Regions from separate parts of the Streptomyces sp. NPDC005811 genome, predicted to be linked through region 1. Evidence: riboswitches for the same ligand, from Rfam matches in the RefSeq annotation. Region 1 holds a riboswitch; each other region holds the start of a gene.
What was found. Region 1 has a riboswitch for S-adenosylmethionine ahead of thrC (threonine synthase). Riboswitches for the same ligand answer to the same signal wherever they lie in the genome.

Region 1 (5,504 bases):
GGACCCCGTACCCACGACCCCGGCCGGCCGCGAGGCACTCGCCGCGATCCTCGCGCGCCCCGCCGCCACCCTCGTCGGCCTCGACTTCGACGGCACGCTCGCCCCGATCGTCGAGAACCCCGAGGACGCCCGCGCGCACCCCGACGCCCTCCCCGCCCTCGCGGCCCTCGCACCCCGGGTCGCCGCCGTCGCCGTCATCACCGGCCGCCCCGCCGAGGTGGCCGTCCGCAACGGCGGCTTCGCCGGCGCCAGGGGGCTGGACCACCTCACCGTCCTCGGCCACTACGGCGCCGAGCGCTGGGAGGCCCGCACCCAGGAGATCACCGCCCCCGCACCCCACCCGGGCGTCGCCGCCGTCCGCGCCGAACTGCCCGCCGTCCTGGCGGCCGCCGACGCGGGCCGGGGCGTGTGGGTGGAGGAGAAGGGCGGCCGCGCCGTCGCCGTGCACACCCGCCGCGCCACCGACCCCCTCGCCGCCTTCGAGGCCCTCCGCGAACCCCTCGCCGCCCTCGCCGCCCGCCACGGCCTGATCGTCGAACCCGGCCGGTACGTCCTGGAGCTGCGCCCGCCCGGCATGGACAAGGGCGTCGCCCTCCTCGACCACGTCCGCGCCACCGGCGCCCGGTCCGTCCTCTACGCCGGCGACGACCTCGGCGACCTCCCCGCCTTCGCCGCCGTCGAGAAACTCCGCCAGGACGGCGTCCCCGGCCTCCTCGTCTGCAGCGGCTCCACCGAGGTGACGGAACTCGCCACCCGCGCCGACCTGGTCGTCGACGGCCCCGCCGGCGTCGTACGGCTCCTGAAGGACCTCGCCCGTCAGCTGGGCTGAAGGTCCCGCAGGGCCGTCAGCTGGTCCAGGAACCACTGGGCCGGGGGCAGCGCGGTCGCGGCGGCGGCCAGCCGTTTGACGCGCTCGGCGCGCTCCTCCGGCCCCATGGTCAGGGCCTCGTGCAGGGCCCGGGCCGTCTCCAGGACGTCGTACGGGTTCACCACGAGCGCGTCCTCGCCCAGCTCCCAGTACGCCCCCGCCTCCCGCGACAGCACCAGCACGCACCCCTCGTCGGAGACCACCGGGACCTCCTTGGCGACCAGGTTCATCCCGTCCCGGATCGGGTTGACCAGGGCCACGTCCGCGAGGCGGTAGGCGGCGAGGGAGCGGGCGAAGTCGTCCTCCAGGTTCAGCAGCACCGGGGTCCAGCCCGGTGTGCCGTACCGCTCGTTGATCTCCGCCGACAGCCGCGCCACCTCAGCCGTGTAGTCGCGGTAGACGGCGAGATCCTGCCGGGAGGGATAGGCGAAGGCGAGGTGGACGACCCGCTCCCGCCACTCGGGGTGGTCGTCGAGCAGCTGCCGGTACGCCAGCAGACCGCGCACGATGTTCTTCGACAGCTCGGTGCGGTCGACCCGGACGATCGTCCGGCGCCGCCCGGCCCCCGACTCCGCGCCGCCGATCTCCGCGCGCAGGGCGGCGATCCGCTCCGCCACGTCCGGCCGGTGCGCGCGCTCGCGCAGGAAGTCGGCGTCGGCGCCCAGCCCGTGCACCCCGATCCGGGTGCCGCCCGTGCCGCCCGCGTACTCCGCGCAGCACGCGGTGAACGCGTCCGCCCAGCGTCGGGTGAGGAAACCCAGCCGGTCCGCGCCGAGCATGCCCCGCAGCAGCTGCTCGCGGATGTCCGACGGCAGCAGCCCGAAGTAGTCCACCGGCGCCCACGGCGTGTGCGAGAAGTGCCCGATCCGCAGGTCGGGGCGGAGCGCGCGGAGCATCCCGGGGACCAGACAGAGGTGGTAGTCCTGCACGAGGACCGCCGCGCCCGGCCCCGCCTCCTGCGCGAGCGCCTCCGCGAAGGCGCGGTTGTACGTCTCGTACGACGCCCACTGGCGCCGGAACTCCGAGTCGAAGGCCGGTTCCAGCGGGGTCTGGTACAGCAGGTGGTGGATGAACCAGAGCACCGAGTTCGCGATGCCGTTGTAGGCGTCCGCGTGCACGTCGGCGGGAACGGGCAGCATCCGCACGCCCTCCTCGCCGACCCCGCGCCGGACCGCCTCCCGGTCGCCGTCGGACAGCGCCGAGCACACCCACAGGGCGCCCGCCTCGGGGCCGATCGCCGACAGACCGGAGACCAGCCCGCCGCCCCCGCGTTTCGAGTGCAGCGAGCCGTCCTCGCCCACCGTGTAGGAGACCGGGCCGCGGTTGGACGCGACCAGCACCTGAGCACCCCGAGCAGCAGTGTCGTGCGTGGAAGCCATACGCCTCAACCTAGCCCGGTCGGGAAACGCTCAAACGTACGGTGGCGCTGCGTGGACGGGTCATATCCGGCCGTATACGACCCGTCCCCCGTACGGCGGAATCGGCTAGGCGACCTTGCGGGACTGGTACTCCGCGATCTCCGCCATCGGCGGCCGCTCCTCCGTGTCCACCGAGTACGTACGCGGCTCGAACCCGTCGGCGCCGCGCTCGAACTGGGTCAGGGCGGGGCGGACGAGATGGCCGCGGGCCAGCCGCAGCTGGGCGGTCCGGTAGATCGCCGCCGCCATCCGGCCGAGGGCCTGCCCGTCCTGGTGGCGGTGCCTGCGCACCCCGACGTCGACCTGCGCGAGCGCGTCGAGGCCCACCAGGTGCAGCGCGTCGATCAGCATCCCCAGCTCGACGCCGTACCCCACCGGGAACGGCAGCTGTTCGAGCAGTGAGCGACGGGCCGCGTACTCGCCGCCGAGCGGCTGCACGAAACCGGCCAGCTGCGGCCAGTGCATGTTCAGCAGCGGGCGCGCCATCAGCTCGGTGACCCGGCCGCCCTGCCCGGCGGCGCCGCCCAGGGGACGGTCGTACATCCCCTTGACGAGGTCCACCGCGGGGTCGGTGAGCAGCGGGCCGACGATGCCGGAGACGAAGTCCGAGGAGAACTCCCGGAGGTCGGCGTCGATGAAGCAGACGATGTCCCCGCCGGTGACCAGCAGGGAGCGCCACAGGACCTCGCCCTTGCCGGGCACGGCCGGGATGCGGGGCAGGATCGTGTCGCGGTGGACGACCCGCGCCCCCGCCGCCGCCGCGACCGCCGCCGTGCGGTCGGTCGACCCCGAGTCGACGACCACGAGCTCGTCGACCAGCGGGACCTGCTGCATGAGGTCGTGCCGGATGACCGCGACGATGTCACCGACGGTCTCCTCCTCGTTGAGTGCGGGCAGCACGACACTGACCCGCTGCCCCGAGGACCGCTTGGCGGCCATGATCCGGTGCAGTGGCCGATCGGTCATGGTCCAGGAGCGGGTGGTCAGCCAGCGCTCGACTTCTTCCAGCACGTAGGCGGCTCCTTCACCTGTGATCCATCTCGCGGTTCGGACGACTATCTCAACTGTCCAGGTTGTCGGTTACAGTCTTGGACAACGCGGGTGACCATCGCATGTCCTCGGTGGCCCGGCGTCCACAACTTCATACCGCTCATCCAGAGGGGCAGAGGGATACGGCCCGATGAAGCCCCGGCAACCCTCCAGCCGGTCTCGTTCACGCGAGGCTCCCGGCTTGGGAAGGTGCCAAATCCGTCTCACGGCGAGATGCGTCGTGAGGAAGATGAGGAGAAAGGGCCTCGCCTCACATGGCTGCGCAGACTGTTGAAACCGGATCCACCGATTCCGTCGCCTCCACCGTAGACCTCGGCCCCGCCGCCGCGTTGAGCTGCCGGGAATGCGGTCACCAGGTCCCGCTCGGCCCGGTCTTCGCCTGCGAGGAGTGTTTCGGCCCGCTCGAGATCGCGTACGACTTCTCCTCCTACGACCCGGAGGAGCTCAGGAAGCGCATCGAGGCGGGACCCGCGAACATCTGGCGCTACGCGCCGCTGCTGCCCGTCCCGGCGGACGTGGCCGACAAGCCCAACATCAACCCCGGCTGGACCAAGCTCGTCAAGGCCGACAACCTGGCGCGCGAGCTGGGCGTCGAGGCCGGCAAGCTGTTCGTCAAGGATGACTCCGGCAACCCGACCCACTCCTTCAAGGACCGGGTCGTCGCCCAGGCCGTCGAGGCGGCGCGGGCCTTCGGGTACACCACCCTGAGCTGCTCCTCCACCGGCAACCTCGCCGGTGCCGTCGGCGCCGCCGCCGCCCGGGCCGGCTTCCGCTCCTGCGTGTTCATCCCGCACGACCTGGAGCAGGGCAAGGTCGTCATGGCCGCGATCTACGGCGGCGAGCTCGTCGGCATCGAGGGCAACTACGACGACGTCAACCGCTTCTGCTCCGAACTCATCGGCGACCCGGCGGGCGAGGGCTGGGGCTTCGTCAACGTCAACCTGCGGCCGTACTACGCCGAGGGCTCCAAGACACTGGCGTACGAGATCGCCGAGCAGCTCGGCTGGCAGCTCCCGGACCAGCTGGTCGTGCCGATCGCCTCCGGCTCCCAGCTCACGAAGATCGACAAGGGTCTCCAGGAGCTGATCAAGCTGGGGCTCGTCGAGGACAAGCCGTACAAGATCTTCGGTGCGCAGGCCGAGGGGTGCTCGCCGGTGTCGGTGGCCTTCAAGGCCGGGCACGACGTGGTCCGCCCGCAGAAGCCGAACACCATCGCCAAGTCGCTGGCGATCGGCAACCCGGCGGACGGGCCGTACGTCCTCGACATCGCGCGTCGCACCGGCGGCGCGGTGGAGGACGTGACCGACGAGCAGGTCGTCGAGGCGATCGGGATCCTCGCCCGGACCGAGGGCATCTTCGCGGAGACCGCCGGCGGTGTGACGGTCGGCGTCACGAAGAAGCTGATCGAGAACGGGCTGCTGGACCCGGCGAAGACGACCGTCGTGCTGAACACCGGTGACGGTCTGAAGACGCTGGACGCGGTGGCCGGGACCGGACTCACCGCGACGATCCGCCCGTCGCTGGAGTCCTTCCACGAGGCCGGGCTCGCGTAATCCCTACTGGAGGTCATCGGCAATGAGCGTCACCGTCCGCATCCCCACCATCCTGCGCACCTACACCGGTGGTGCCGCCGAGGTCTCCGCCGAAGGGGCCAACCTCGGCGAGGTCATCTCGGACCTGGAGAAGAACCACACCGGGATCGCCGCCCGGGTCCTGGACGACCAGGGCAAGCTGCGGCGGTTCGTGAACGTGTACGTGAACGACGACGACGTCCGCTTCGAGCAGGGCCTGGAGACGGCGACCCCGGACGGGGCGGGCGTGTCGATCATCCCGGCCGTCGCCGGCGGCTGAGCCGGGTCCGACCGGTGGTTGACCCTCGGTCAGTACCCACCAGTAGTAACCGTCGGTAACAGTGATTACCGAGTGTTCATCGAATTGCCCCCTCCGTGAGAGAAGCGGAGGGGGCAATTCAGTGGGGTTGAGCGCGGTACAGTTGGGGAACCGGGTCGCGGAACCTGATCCGGAATCTTTGATTTCTGCCTTGAGTCCGACAAGAAGTAGCCAAAGTGCGTGCCTCTTGCGCGGCATTTGTGGCTTTTGCGGGGCCCGACTTGCCCTGAATTCAGGCGAATTCTCGCCATATTCCGGATCGCGTGCGTCCAGAATTC
Region 2 (5,504 bases), on a different contig from region 1:
ACGTGGTTCTACGACACCCAGGAGCGGCTATGAGCGCTGTGACCCCCGCTGGAGGCGACACCGCGGCGGGCCGTTCCTGGCCCGACGTGCTGAACGCCCTGCTGTACGGCCGTGACCAGAGCGCCGACGCCACCGCGTGGGCGATGGACCGGATCATGCGCGGGGAGGCGACGGACGCGCAGATCGCCGGGTTCGTGGTGGCGCTGCGGGCCAAGGGCGAGACCGTCGAGGAGATCAACGGGCTCGTGCGGACGATGTACGCGCACGCCAACACGATCGAGGTGCCGGGCCGGACCGTCGACATCGTCGGGACGGGCGGCGACGGCGCCAAGACCGTCAACATCTCCACCATGTCGGCGATCGTCGTGGCCGGCAGCGGCGCCACCGTCGTCAAGCACGGCAACCGGGCCGCGTCCTCCGCCTCCGGTGCCTCGGACGTGCTGGAGAAGCTGGGCGTCAATCTGGAGCTGACCCCGGCGCGGGTGGCCGAGGTGGCCCGGGAGGCCGGGATCACCTTCTGCTTCGCGGTCAAGTTCCATCCGGCGCTGCGTCACGCGGGCGCCGCGCGCGGCCAGTTGGGCATCCGCACGGTCTTCAACATCCTCGGCCCGCTGACCAATCCGGCCCGGGTGCGGGCCCAGGCGGTCGGGGTCGCGGACCCGCGCATGGCGCCGGTCGTCGCGGGCGTCTTCGCCGAGCGCGGCCACTCCTCCCTGGTGTTCCGGGGCGACGACGGCCTCGACGAGCTGACCACCACGGCCACCTCCCGGGTGTGGGTGGTGCGCGAGGGCAAGGTCACCGAGGAGGTCTTCGACCCGCGGGACGTCGGCATCGAGCTGGTCCCGGTGGAGGCCCTGCGGGGCGGCGACCCGTCGTACAACGCGGAGGTCGCCCGCCGCCTGCTGGACGGCGAGCAGGGCCCCGTGCGGGACGCCGTGCTGCTGAACTCGGCGGCCGCCCTGGTCGCCCTGGAGCCGGGCACGGGCACCCTGGCGGAGCAGATCCGGGCCGGCATGGACCGCGCGGCCGAGTCCATCGACTCGGGCGCCGCCAAGCAGGCCCTGGACCGCTGGGTCGCGGCGACCAACTCCTGACGACGGCGAAGGAGCGCGGTCCCGTCATTCGGACACGGGTTGCGGGACCGCGATCACTTCCCGTACGTTCCTGTACAGGTCATGAGTGACAGTCATGAGGCCCCGGCCGACTGTCCGGCAACCCTCCGTCCGTGGCGGGGTGCCCCGGGTGAAGACCAGGCCGTGGGCAGCGAGGTCCACGGCAAGCGCGGACCCCTCGCGAAACACCAGGGGTCCTGGTCGTCGAGGGAGCCTTCTGTGAGCAAGCGAATGCGATAGGGCGCCGAGCCCCGCCTCCGCACACCCCTTTTCACTTTTCTCCGTGCTCGAGCCGTACCCGCTCGCACGGTGATTCCGCTTGCCCTTCACAGGAGTTCGCCATGTCTGTCTCCAGCGCTGCCACCACCCGCCCCGTTTGCGACCTTTCGGCGGAGCTGCCCGTTCTGGGCCGCGATGTCACCGTCCCGCTCGTCACCGGCGGCGAGGTCACCTACGCGGCGCTCGACTACGCCGCCAGCGCCCCCGCCCTCCAGCGCGTCTGGGACGACGTGGCGGCCTACGCCCCGTACTACGGCAGCGTCCACCGCGGCGCCGGCTACCTCTCCCAGCTCTCCACGGACCTGTTCGAGAACGCCCGCCGCACGGTCACCGCGTTCCTGGACTGCCGCGAGGACGACCAGCTCGTCTTCACCCGCTCCACCACCGACTCCCTGAACCTGCTGGCCGCCGCGCTCCCGGCCGGCTGCCAGGTCTTCGTCTTCGAGACCGAGCACCACGCGAGCCTGCTGCCCTGGAAGGACGCCCGGGTCACCTACCTGGACGCCCCGCGCACCCCGCGGCAGGCCGTCGAGACCCTGGAGCGCGCCCTCGCCGACCGCGACCCCCACGGTCCGGCCCTGGTCTGTGTCACCGGCGCGTCCAACGTCACCGGCGAGCTGTGGCCCGTACGGGAGCTCGCGGCGGCCGCGCACGCGCACGGCGCCCGGATCGTCCTGGACGCGGCGCAGCTGGCCCCGCACCACCCCGTGTCGGTCCGTGACCTGGACGTCGACTGGGTCGCCTTCTCCGGCCACAAGCTGTACGCCCCCTTCGGCTCCGGCGTTCTCGCCGGACGCGCCGACTGGCTCCGGGCCGCCGACCCCTACCTCGCGGGCGGCGGCGCCAGCCGCAAGGTCACCCGGCGCGAGGACGGGGGAGTGGACGTGGAATGGCACGAGACGGCCGCCCGCCACGAGGCCGGCTCCCCGAACGTCATCGGCGCCTACTCCATCGCCTCGGCCTGTAAGGCCCTCACGGAGGCCGGCTTCGACAACCTCGTCGCCCGTGAGCAGCACCTGATCGGCCGGGTCCGCGCGGGCCTCGCCGAGGTTCCGCAGGTCAGGATCCTGTCCCTGTTCGGCGACGACGCCCCGCGGGTCGGTGTGATCTCCTTCGTCGTCGAGGGCTGGAACAGCTCCCACTTCGCCGCGGCCCTCTCCGCCGAGTACGGCATCGGCGTCCGCGACGGCCTCTTCTGCGCCCACCCCCTGGTCCGCACCCTGCTGGGCAGCGACCCCCAGACCCAGGGCGAGTGCGGTGCCCCCGAGGCGGCCCCGGGCGAGAAGTCCCTGAACGCCATCCGGGTGAGCTTCGGCGCGGGGACCCCGGACGAGCACGTGGACCGTTTCGTGACGGCGGTCCGCGAGCTGGTGACCGAGGGCCCGCAGTGGACGTACCGCACGGAGGACGGCCGCTGCGTCCCGGCGGTGTGAGGCGCCGTCGCGCCGGAGGCGGGGTTCAGCCGGTCAGGAGTCCAGGCCGATCGCGAACGCCGCCTCCAGGTCGTGCTGGGAGTACGTACGGAACGCCACGTGCGTGTCCGTGGCCTCGACGCCGGGGATCTTGCTGATGCTGCCCGGGATGACCTCCGCGAGGTCCTCGTGCTGCTGCACCCGGACCATGGCGATCAGGTCGTACGTCCCGGTCACGGAGAACACCTCGCTCACGGAGTCCAGCGCCGCGATCCGCTCGGCGATCTCGGGGATCCGGTCCACGCTGGTCTTGATGAGGACGATCGCGGTGATCACGGCTGGTTCTCTCCCTCGGGGGCCGGAGCTGGGGCGGGCCTCACTCTAGTCGTACGGCCGAAACGCGCCCACGCGTAGCCGAACCCCAGGCCGAAGCCCACCAGGTGCGCCAGATAGGCCACCCCGGGCCCCTGGGCCGCCCGTCCCACCGCGATCCACTGGAGCGCCGCCCAGAACGGCAGCACCACCCACGCCGGGAACCGCAGCGGCAGGAAGAACAGGAACGGCAGCAGGCTGGTCACCCGGGCCCGCGGGAACAGGTACAGGAACGCGCCGAGGACCGCCGAGATCGCCCCGGAGGCCCCCACCAGCGACTGCGGCGACCCGGAGTGCGCGGCCGCGTACCCGAGCAGGGCGAGGTAGCCGCAGCACACGTAGAAGAAGGTGAACTCGACGCGGCCCATCCGTTCCTCGGTCATCGCCCCGAAGACGTAGAGGAAGAGCATGTTGCCCAGCAGGTGCACCCAGCTGCCGTGGACGAAGAGGGCCGTGGCGGGGGTCAGGACGGCGCGCGCGGAGCCCGTGAAGAGTTCCACCGGGACCACGCCCCAGCGGCGGAAATAGGCCCGCTGGGCGGCCATCAGCCCGTCCCCGGTGCCGTACGCCGGATCGAGCCCCGAGGCCGGGCCGATCACGAAGACCAGACAGCACACGGCGATCAGCCCGTACGTCACCGGCGCCGAGGGGCCGCGCAGAGCCTTGCGGACGGTCCCGCTCCAGTTGCCGATCATGACCACAGAGCATGACGCACCCCGGCAGATCGGTCGATATCGCCTCGCCGCTCGGCAGGGCGGTGGGACGGAGGGGCGGCGAGTACCCGCCAGGCCGTAGGGTTACGAGCCATGCACAGCGGGGAGCCTCCGGCGCGACCCTGATGGAAGACCGACACTAGAAGGACAGTCACGATGACGGTTCCCCTGCCGACCGCGACCACGCGGTGGCGCTGCACCCTCTGCGGCAACCTGACCAGGTTCGACGTGACGCGCTCGTCGAAGGTCGTGGAGTACGTGCACCTCGACCTCGCCGGAGAGCCGAAGGTCGAGGAGCGCGAGGTGGTCAGTGAGACCATCGAGTCGGTGCGGTGCCGCTGGTGCAACGCCGTGGATCAGGTGGAACTCGTGGATCGGCCGGGCGCCGGCTCCTGAGCGGAGCTGGCCCCGTACAGGTATTGGGGTGTGACGGATGGCGGAGAGCGCAGGCGGGGGGCCGGGCGACGGCGCCGCTGAGATGCTCGACCGTCCGCTGCCCGACGGCGTGCGCCGCCGGGTCGTGCAGATCGTCTCCGACGGCTTCGGCGGCCTGACCGTCGCCGAACTGCCCGCCCAGTTGCGGCAGTACGCCCGGTTCGCCCCGAATCGCCGGGCGAAGTTCGCGGGCAACGCGATGGCGGCCGCGCTGGAGACGGATCCGCTGTTCCGGCAGCGCATCGGCGAGAAGTTCAGAGACGCCCAGCCGGAGCTGTCCGGCGCCCTGGACTCCGGCTCGCCGACCCCGGCCGCGGACCCGCTCGATGTGGCGGCCGCGGCCTATGTGCTGCGGCCCCCCGGCTGGGTGAAGCTGGTGACGGCGGCCGGCGAGGAGGCCCAGCGGGCGGACGCCGAGCGGGCCGACGAGGAGAGCCGGGCCGAACTGGAGCGGCTGCGCGAGGAACTGGCGCAGGCCCGCGAGCAGACCCGCGCGGACACCGAACGGCTGCGCACCGAGCTGGACGCCGCCCGCAAGGACGCGGAGTCGGTCCACCGCAAGCTGCGTTCGGCCCTCAGTGACGTCAAGCGCGGCGAGGCGGCCCTGCGCAAGGTGCAGGGCGAGATCGAGGCCGTACGCGCCGAGGGGCAGGCCCAGGTGTCCGCCGCCGAGAGCGAGACCCGGCGGCTCAAGGCGCGCCTCGGGGAGGCCGAGGCGGCCCTGGAGGCCACCCGGCGGGCGGCCCGCGAGGGGCGCAGCGTCGAGGACATGCGGGTACGGCTGCTGCTGGACACCGTGCTCGACGCCGCCCAAGGGCTGCGCAGGGAACTGGCGTTGCCCCCGGTGTCGGTCCGCCCGGCGGAGACGGTCGATGCGGTCGAACCGGGACGAATGACCCCGAAGGACATCGCCGCACGCGCCCTGTCGGAGCACGATCCGGCCATCCTGGACCAGTTGCTGGCCCTGCCGCAGGCGCATCTGGTCGTCGACGGCTACAACGTGACCAAGACCGGCTATCCGCAGATGCCGCTGGAGAAGCAGCGGCTGCGGCTGCTCGGCCAGCTCTCGGCGCTCGCCGCCCAGACCGGCGCCGAGGTCACCTGTGTCTTCGACGGGGCCGAACTGGCCGCTCCGGTGCTGCTGGCGCCTCCGCGCGGGGTGCGGGTGCTGTTCTCCAAGG
Region 3 (5,504 bases), on a different contig from region 1:
GCGGCCGCGGCCGCGGCCGCCGGTCTGCGGTCGGCCTGGTTCGGGCAGGCCTTCGGCGCCGACTCGCCCCTGCTCGCGGCGATCGTGGGCCGCGAGGTGCCCGGACTGCAGGTGGGGACCTCGGCGATCCCCGTCTTCGGCCGGCATCCGCTGCTCGTCTCCAGCCAGGCCCAGACCGCCCAGGCCGCCACGCACGGCCGCTACCACCTCGGTCTGGCGCTGGGCACGAAACTGCTGACGGAGACCGGGTTCGGCCTGCCCTTCGAACGGCCCGTCGCCCGGCTGCGTGAATTCCTCACCGCGCTACGGCAGTTGACCGAGACCGGCACGGCCGACTTCCGAGGTGAACGGGATCCTGCCCCATCTCGCCGGACCGCGGACCACATCGTTCCCGCCCTGACCGCCGCGGCCGAGGCCGCGGGCCACCGAGAACCTCGCCTTCTACGAAGGGATCCCGTCCTACGCGCGGGTCATCGAGCTCTCCGGCGGCCGACGGGCCGCCGACCTGGCCGTGATCGGCGACGAGAGGGCGATCGAGGCCGAGGTGCGGCGCTACCGCGACGCCGGGGCCACCGAGGTCGTGTTCTCGGGCACCGACCTCGCGGGAGATGCGGACCGCCGGCGCACCTGGGAACTCCTGGGCGCACTGGCCGGCTGAGGCTCCCGTCCGGCCGGACGAACCCCTGTACCCACCCCTGCGCGAGGCTGAGCCTCGCCCACCGAAGGAGGACACATGACGACGGAAGCGACCGCGGCGGACCTGCACGCCTTCACCGAGCGCTGGCTGGACTGGTACCGCGCCCAGGAGGCCCGGCTCGCCGACCCGCACGGATTCCTGGCGATCACGGGCCTGCACTGGCTGGACGACCGGCCGCAGCGTTTCCCCGACGCTCCCGGCGCCTGGCACACCGGCCCCGACGGGGTCGTCGTACACCTCGACGAAGGGGAGGAACTGCTGGTCGCCGGGGAGCCCGTGCGCGGCGAACACCGCTTCGGCGTCCTGCCCGAGCGCGGCGGCGTCGACGCGGTCTGGGGAGACGCCGTGATCGAGGTCGCCAAGCGGGGCGGCCACGACATCGTGCGCCCCAGGCACCCGGACGCACCGCTGCGCACGGCCTTCACCGGGACGCCCGCCTACGCGCCCGACCCGCGCTGGGCCGTGCCGGGCCGGTACGTCCCCTTCGACACGCCCCGGCCGACCACCGTGGGCGCCGCGGTCGAGGGACTGGAGCATGTGTACGACGCTCCGGGAAGGGTCGAGTTCGAGCTGGACGGGCACCGGCTGTCCCTGACCGCGTTCCCGGGACGGGGTGCGGGACAGCTGACGGTGCTGTTCACCGACGCGACCTCCGGTGTCACCACGTACGCCGCCAACCGCGTGCTGGCGGTCGAGGCGCCCGCCGCCGACGGCACGGTCGTCCTGGACTTCAATCGCGCGGCGAATCTTCCGTGCGCCTACACGGACCTCGCCACCTGCCCACTGCCGCCGGCCGAGAACCGGCTGCCGGTGGCGATCGAGGCCGGACAGAAACTCCCTCGCGAGCGCGGCGGTGCCTGAGCGGTTCCGCCATTGACGTACGACAAGTCCGCTCCGTACGATCACGAATGGCATCGAGTGTCAGCGTCAAGCCCTGGCTTGCTGACCGGCAACCCTCCCGCGCGGTGGGGTGCTCCAGGTGAAAGCCCGGCGGGATCACCGATGATCCCCGCAAGCGCGTGGCCCCTTCGGCGGGCCGGAGACGGGGAGGACGAGTATGCGGCACAGCGGTGAGCTCGCTGCCTCCTTCGCCGTCGCCACGGTGTTCTCCCGGCTCTCCCGTCGGCGCCACATCGATCTGAAGCGCTCGACCAGCTGCCTCTGTCAGGCCTGACGGGCCTGCCCGCCGCCTGATCGCCTTCCACACTCCCCCTTTTCCCGCTTCCCCCTTTTCTCGTTTTTCTCGCTGACCCCTGTCTGCCCAGCGCTCCCCGGGGGCCGCACGCCCCTGCGCGGGACCGTGCCCGGTACGGCACCCCCATGCCTGGTGACACGAGTAGGAGAACCCTCCGTGAACGCACTTCCCGACGTCAGATCCTCCCGCTGGGCGGCCCTGACCGCCCTGGTGACCAGCGGCGTCCTCCTGACCGCCTGCGGATCGGGCACCGACGGCTCCGGCTCCGGCGACGGCCCGGCGAAGTCCGGCGGCACCCTGACCTTCGCGGTGGGGTCGGACGCCGGCTGCGTGGATCCGCAGCAGGTCGGCAGCAACGACACCATCTACTCGGTACGCCAGCTCGTGGACTCCCTGACGGACCAGGACCCCAAGACCGGCAAGATCGTGCCGTGGCTGGCGAAGAGCTGGGACATCAGCTCCGACACCACCACGTTCACCTTCCATCTGAGGTCGGGCGTCACCTTCAGCGACGGGTCGAAGCTGACCGCGCAGGTCGTCAAGGACAACTTCGACGCCGTACCGAAGCTCGGCGCCCTCGGGACCCTGGCCCAGGGCTATCTGAGCGGTGTCAAGAGCACTGCCGTGGTCGACCCGCTCACCGTCAAGGTGACGTTCGCCCAGCCCAACGCCCAGTTCCTGCAAGCCACTTCCACACATTCGCTGGGCATCGAGTCGTCGGCGAGCGTGCGGAGGACCCCGCAGCAGAAGTGCAGCGACGGCGTGATCGGGTCCGGGCCCTTCGTGCTGAAGCAGTATGTGCAGAACCAGTCGATCACCCTGGCCAGGCGCACCGGGTACGCCTGGGGTTCCTCGCGGTGGAGCAAGAAGGGCGAGGCCTATCTCGACAAGCTGGTGTTCAAGGTCGTTCCGGAGGCGGGCGTACGGGCCGGCAGTCTCCAGTCCGGCCAGGTGGACGCGATCGGCAGCGTCGGCAAGGCCAACGAGGCCGCGCTGAAGGGCGGTCAGGTCACGCTCCAGCGGCGGGCCAACCCCGGTGTGGTGTTCGGTCTCGGGCTGAACAACTCCAAGCCCGCCCTGAAGGACGCGCGGGTGCGCCGGGCGATCCTGCTCGCCGTCGACCGGCAGCAGATCGCCGACACCGTGTTCCCGACCGGCACCCGGGCGGCGACCAGCGTCCTCGCCCACACCACGCCCGACTACACCGACCTCTCCGCCGACCTGCCCCTGGACGCGGCCAAGGCCAAGTCCCTGCTGGACGCGGCCGGTTGGAAGACGGGCAGTGACGGCATCCGCACCAAGGGCGGGAAGAAGCTCAGTCTGACCGTCACCTGGATCCCCAACGCGGCCACCAACCAGCCCGCGTTGGAGCTGATCCAGCAGCAGCTCAAGGCGGTCGGCGTCCAGATCACCCTCAGGCAGCTCCAGATCACCCAGCTCGCGCCGACCCTCCAGTCGGGCGACTACGACGCGTCCTGGGGGAACATCACCCGCGCCGACCCGGACATCCTGCGCAGCAACTTCTCCACGAAGCTCGCCAACTTCTACCGCGTCCCGGCCGGCGCCCTGGACACCGCACTGACCGCGCAGGCGGCCACCGCGGACACCGCCAAGCGTAAGCAACTGGTCGGCGAGGCACAGCAGTTGATCGTGCAGAACGCCTACTACATACCGGTGGTGGAGCTCCAGAGCCAGCTGGGCGTCGCGCAGAAGGTGCACGATCTGGACTTCGACGCCTCCAGCCGGATCCAGCTGCACGACACCTGGATCGGCTAGCCCGTGCGCCGCTATGTGATCAAACGGCTCGCCCAGGCGGCCGGGGTGCTGTGGGCGGCCTACACGGTGTCGTTCCTGGTCCTCGACTATCTGCCGGGCGACCCCGTGACGGCGATGGCCGGTGCCGGAATGGACGCGGGGCAGATCGACCCAAGGCAGATCGCCGCGCTGCGGCACGAGTACGGCTTCGACAAACCGGTGCTCGCGCAGTACGCCGACTACCTCGGCCGGGCGGTGCGCGGGGACTTCGGGGACTCGGTCGCCACCGGCCGGCCGGTCACCTCGACCCTGGCCGACGCGTTGCCGCAGACCCTTCAGCTGACCGGTGCGGCGCTGCTGCTCGCGGTGGTCCTCGGCGGCGGTCTGGCGGTGGCGGCGACCTTCACCTCCCGGCGGTGGCTGCGGCAGTTCCTGCTGTCGCTGCCCCCGCTGGGGGTGTCCGTCCCCACGTTCTGGGTGGGACTGCTGCTCGTCGAGGCGTTCTCCTTCCGGCTGCGCTGGTTCCCGGCGTTCGGCAACGACGGGTTCCAGGGGCTGGTGCTGCCGGCCCTGACCCTGGCGGTGCCGACCGGCGCGCAGATCGCCCAGGTGCTCGCCAAGAGTCTGCTCACCGCGCTGGACCAGGCGTATGTGGAGACCGCGCGGGCCAAGGGCGCCGGCCGGTGGCGGGTCCATCTGCGGCACGCGCTGCGCAACGCGTCCCTGCCGGCGCTGACGGTCGTCGGCCTGCTGGTGGGGCAGCTGATCGCCGGTTCGGTGGTCGTGGAGACGGTGTTCTCCCGGGACGGCCTCGGCCGGGTGACCGCGGCGGCGGTCACCGCGCAGGACATCCCGCTGGTCCAGGGGGTGGTGGTGTTCGGGGCGCTCATCTTCGTGACGACGAACCTGGTCATCGATCTGGTCTATCCGCTGCTGGACCCGCGGATCGTGGTGGCCTCGGACAGAAGGGCGAGCTTCGCATGAGCCAGAGCCTTGTCGACGTCGATGCCGAGGGCGGGAACGGAGGCGCCGGCGACCCGGCCGAGGCAGCCGCCAAGGCCGCCGGCGACGCGACCCGGCCGACGGACGGCACGGGGACCGGTCCCGGAGCGGGGCGCCGCGCCAACGTACGGCGGCTGCTGCGGTTCCTGCTGCGCCGCCCCGGTCTGCTGCTGTCGGTCGCCGTCCTCGTGCTGGTGGTGCTGGCCTCGTTCCGGCCGGGGCTGTTCACCTCGCAGGATCCGCTGCAGGGCGTGCCGACAGAGAACTTCCGCGGGCCGAGCGGCGCGCACTGGTTCGGCACGGACGAGCTGGGACGCGATGTGTTCTCGCGCGTGGTGCACGGCGCCCAGCTCTCCCTGAAGGCCACGCTGATCGCGGTGGCGGTGGCGTTCGTGGTCGGCGGCCTGCTCGGCGTGGTCGCCGGTTTCGTGGGCCGCTGGGTGGACGACGTGCTGATGCGCTGTGTGGACGTCCTGCTGTCCATCCCCGCGCTGTTCCTGTCATTGGCGCTCGTCACCGCGCTCGGCTACGGGACGGTGAAGGTGGCCGTCGCGGTCGGCATCGCCAGTGTCGCCTCCTTCGCCCGCGTGGCCCGCGCCGAGGTGCTGCGGGTGCGTCAGGCGCTGTTCGTCGAGGCCTCGCGTTCCTGCGGGGCCCGCTGGTACTCGGTGCTGGGCCGGCATGTGCTGCCCAACGCGGCGGGCCCGGTGGTCGTCCTCGCGACCCTCGACTTCGGCGCCGCCATCCTCGCCGTGTCGGCGCTGAGCTTCCTCGGCTACGGGGCGCCCCCGCCGGCCCCCGAGTGGGGCACGTTGATCTCCGACGGCCGCAACTACCTCGCCAACGCCTGGTGGC

Region 2: linked by a shared signal. The riboswitch ahead of ABZ490_RS37135 (aminotransferase class V-fold PLP-dependent enzyme) and the one ahead of thrC (threonine synthase) in region 1 are both predicted to bind S-adenosylmethionine.
Region 3: linked by a shared signal. The riboswitch ahead of ABZ490_RS42055 (putative leader peptide) and the one ahead of thrC (threonine synthase) in region 1 are both predicted to bind S-adenosylmethionine.

The regions. Positions count from the first base shown of each region.
Region 1 is NZ_JBEXXK010000005.1:71,382-76,885, forward strand. Features, by position in the region: gene otsB (trehalose-phosphatase) at 1-829, shown strand, start outside; gene ABZ490_RS06915 (trehalose-6-phosphate synthase) at 817-2,247, opposite strand; gene ABZ490_RS06920 (glucosyl-3-phosphoglycerate synthase) at 2,353-3,297, opposite strand; SAM riboswitch class I at 3,434-3,572, shown strand; gene thrC (threonine synthase) at 3,591-4,889, shown strand; gene ABZ490_RS06930 (MoaD/ThiS family protein) at 4,912-5,187, shown strand.
Region 2 is NZ_JBEXXK010000045.1:24,291-29,794, reverse strand. Features, by position in the region: gene trpD (anthranilate phosphoribosyltransferase) at 30-1,094, shown strand; SAM riboswitch class IV at 1,172-1,288, shown strand; gene ABZ490_RS37135 (aminotransferase class V-fold PLP-dependent enzyme) at 1,454-2,824, shown strand; gene ABZ490_RS37130 (Lrp/AsnC ligand binding domain-containing protein) at 2,858-3,139, opposite strand; gene ABZ490_RS37125 (rhomboid family intramembrane serine protease) at 3,136-3,870, opposite strand; gene ABZ490_RS37120 (hypothetical protein) at 4,045-4,284, shown strand; gene ABZ490_RS37115 (NYN domain-containing protein) at 4,322-5,504, shown strand, end outside.
Region 3 is NZ_JBEXXK010000058.1:14,731-20,234, forward strand. Features, by position in the region: partial or broken gene ABZ490_RS42045 (LLM class flavin-dependent oxidoreductase) at 1-658, shown strand, start outside; gene ABZ490_RS42050 (DUF1684 domain-containing protein) at 734-1,558, shown strand; SAM riboswitch class IV at 1,608-1,721, shown strand; gene ABZ490_RS42055 (putative leader peptide) at 1,755-1,871, shown strand; gene ABZ490_RS42060 (ABC transporter substrate-binding protein) at 2,049-3,668, shown strand; gene ABZ490_RS42065 (ABC transporter permease) at 3,672-4,631, shown strand; gene ABZ490_RS42070 (ABC transporter permease) at 4,628-5,504, shown strand, end outside.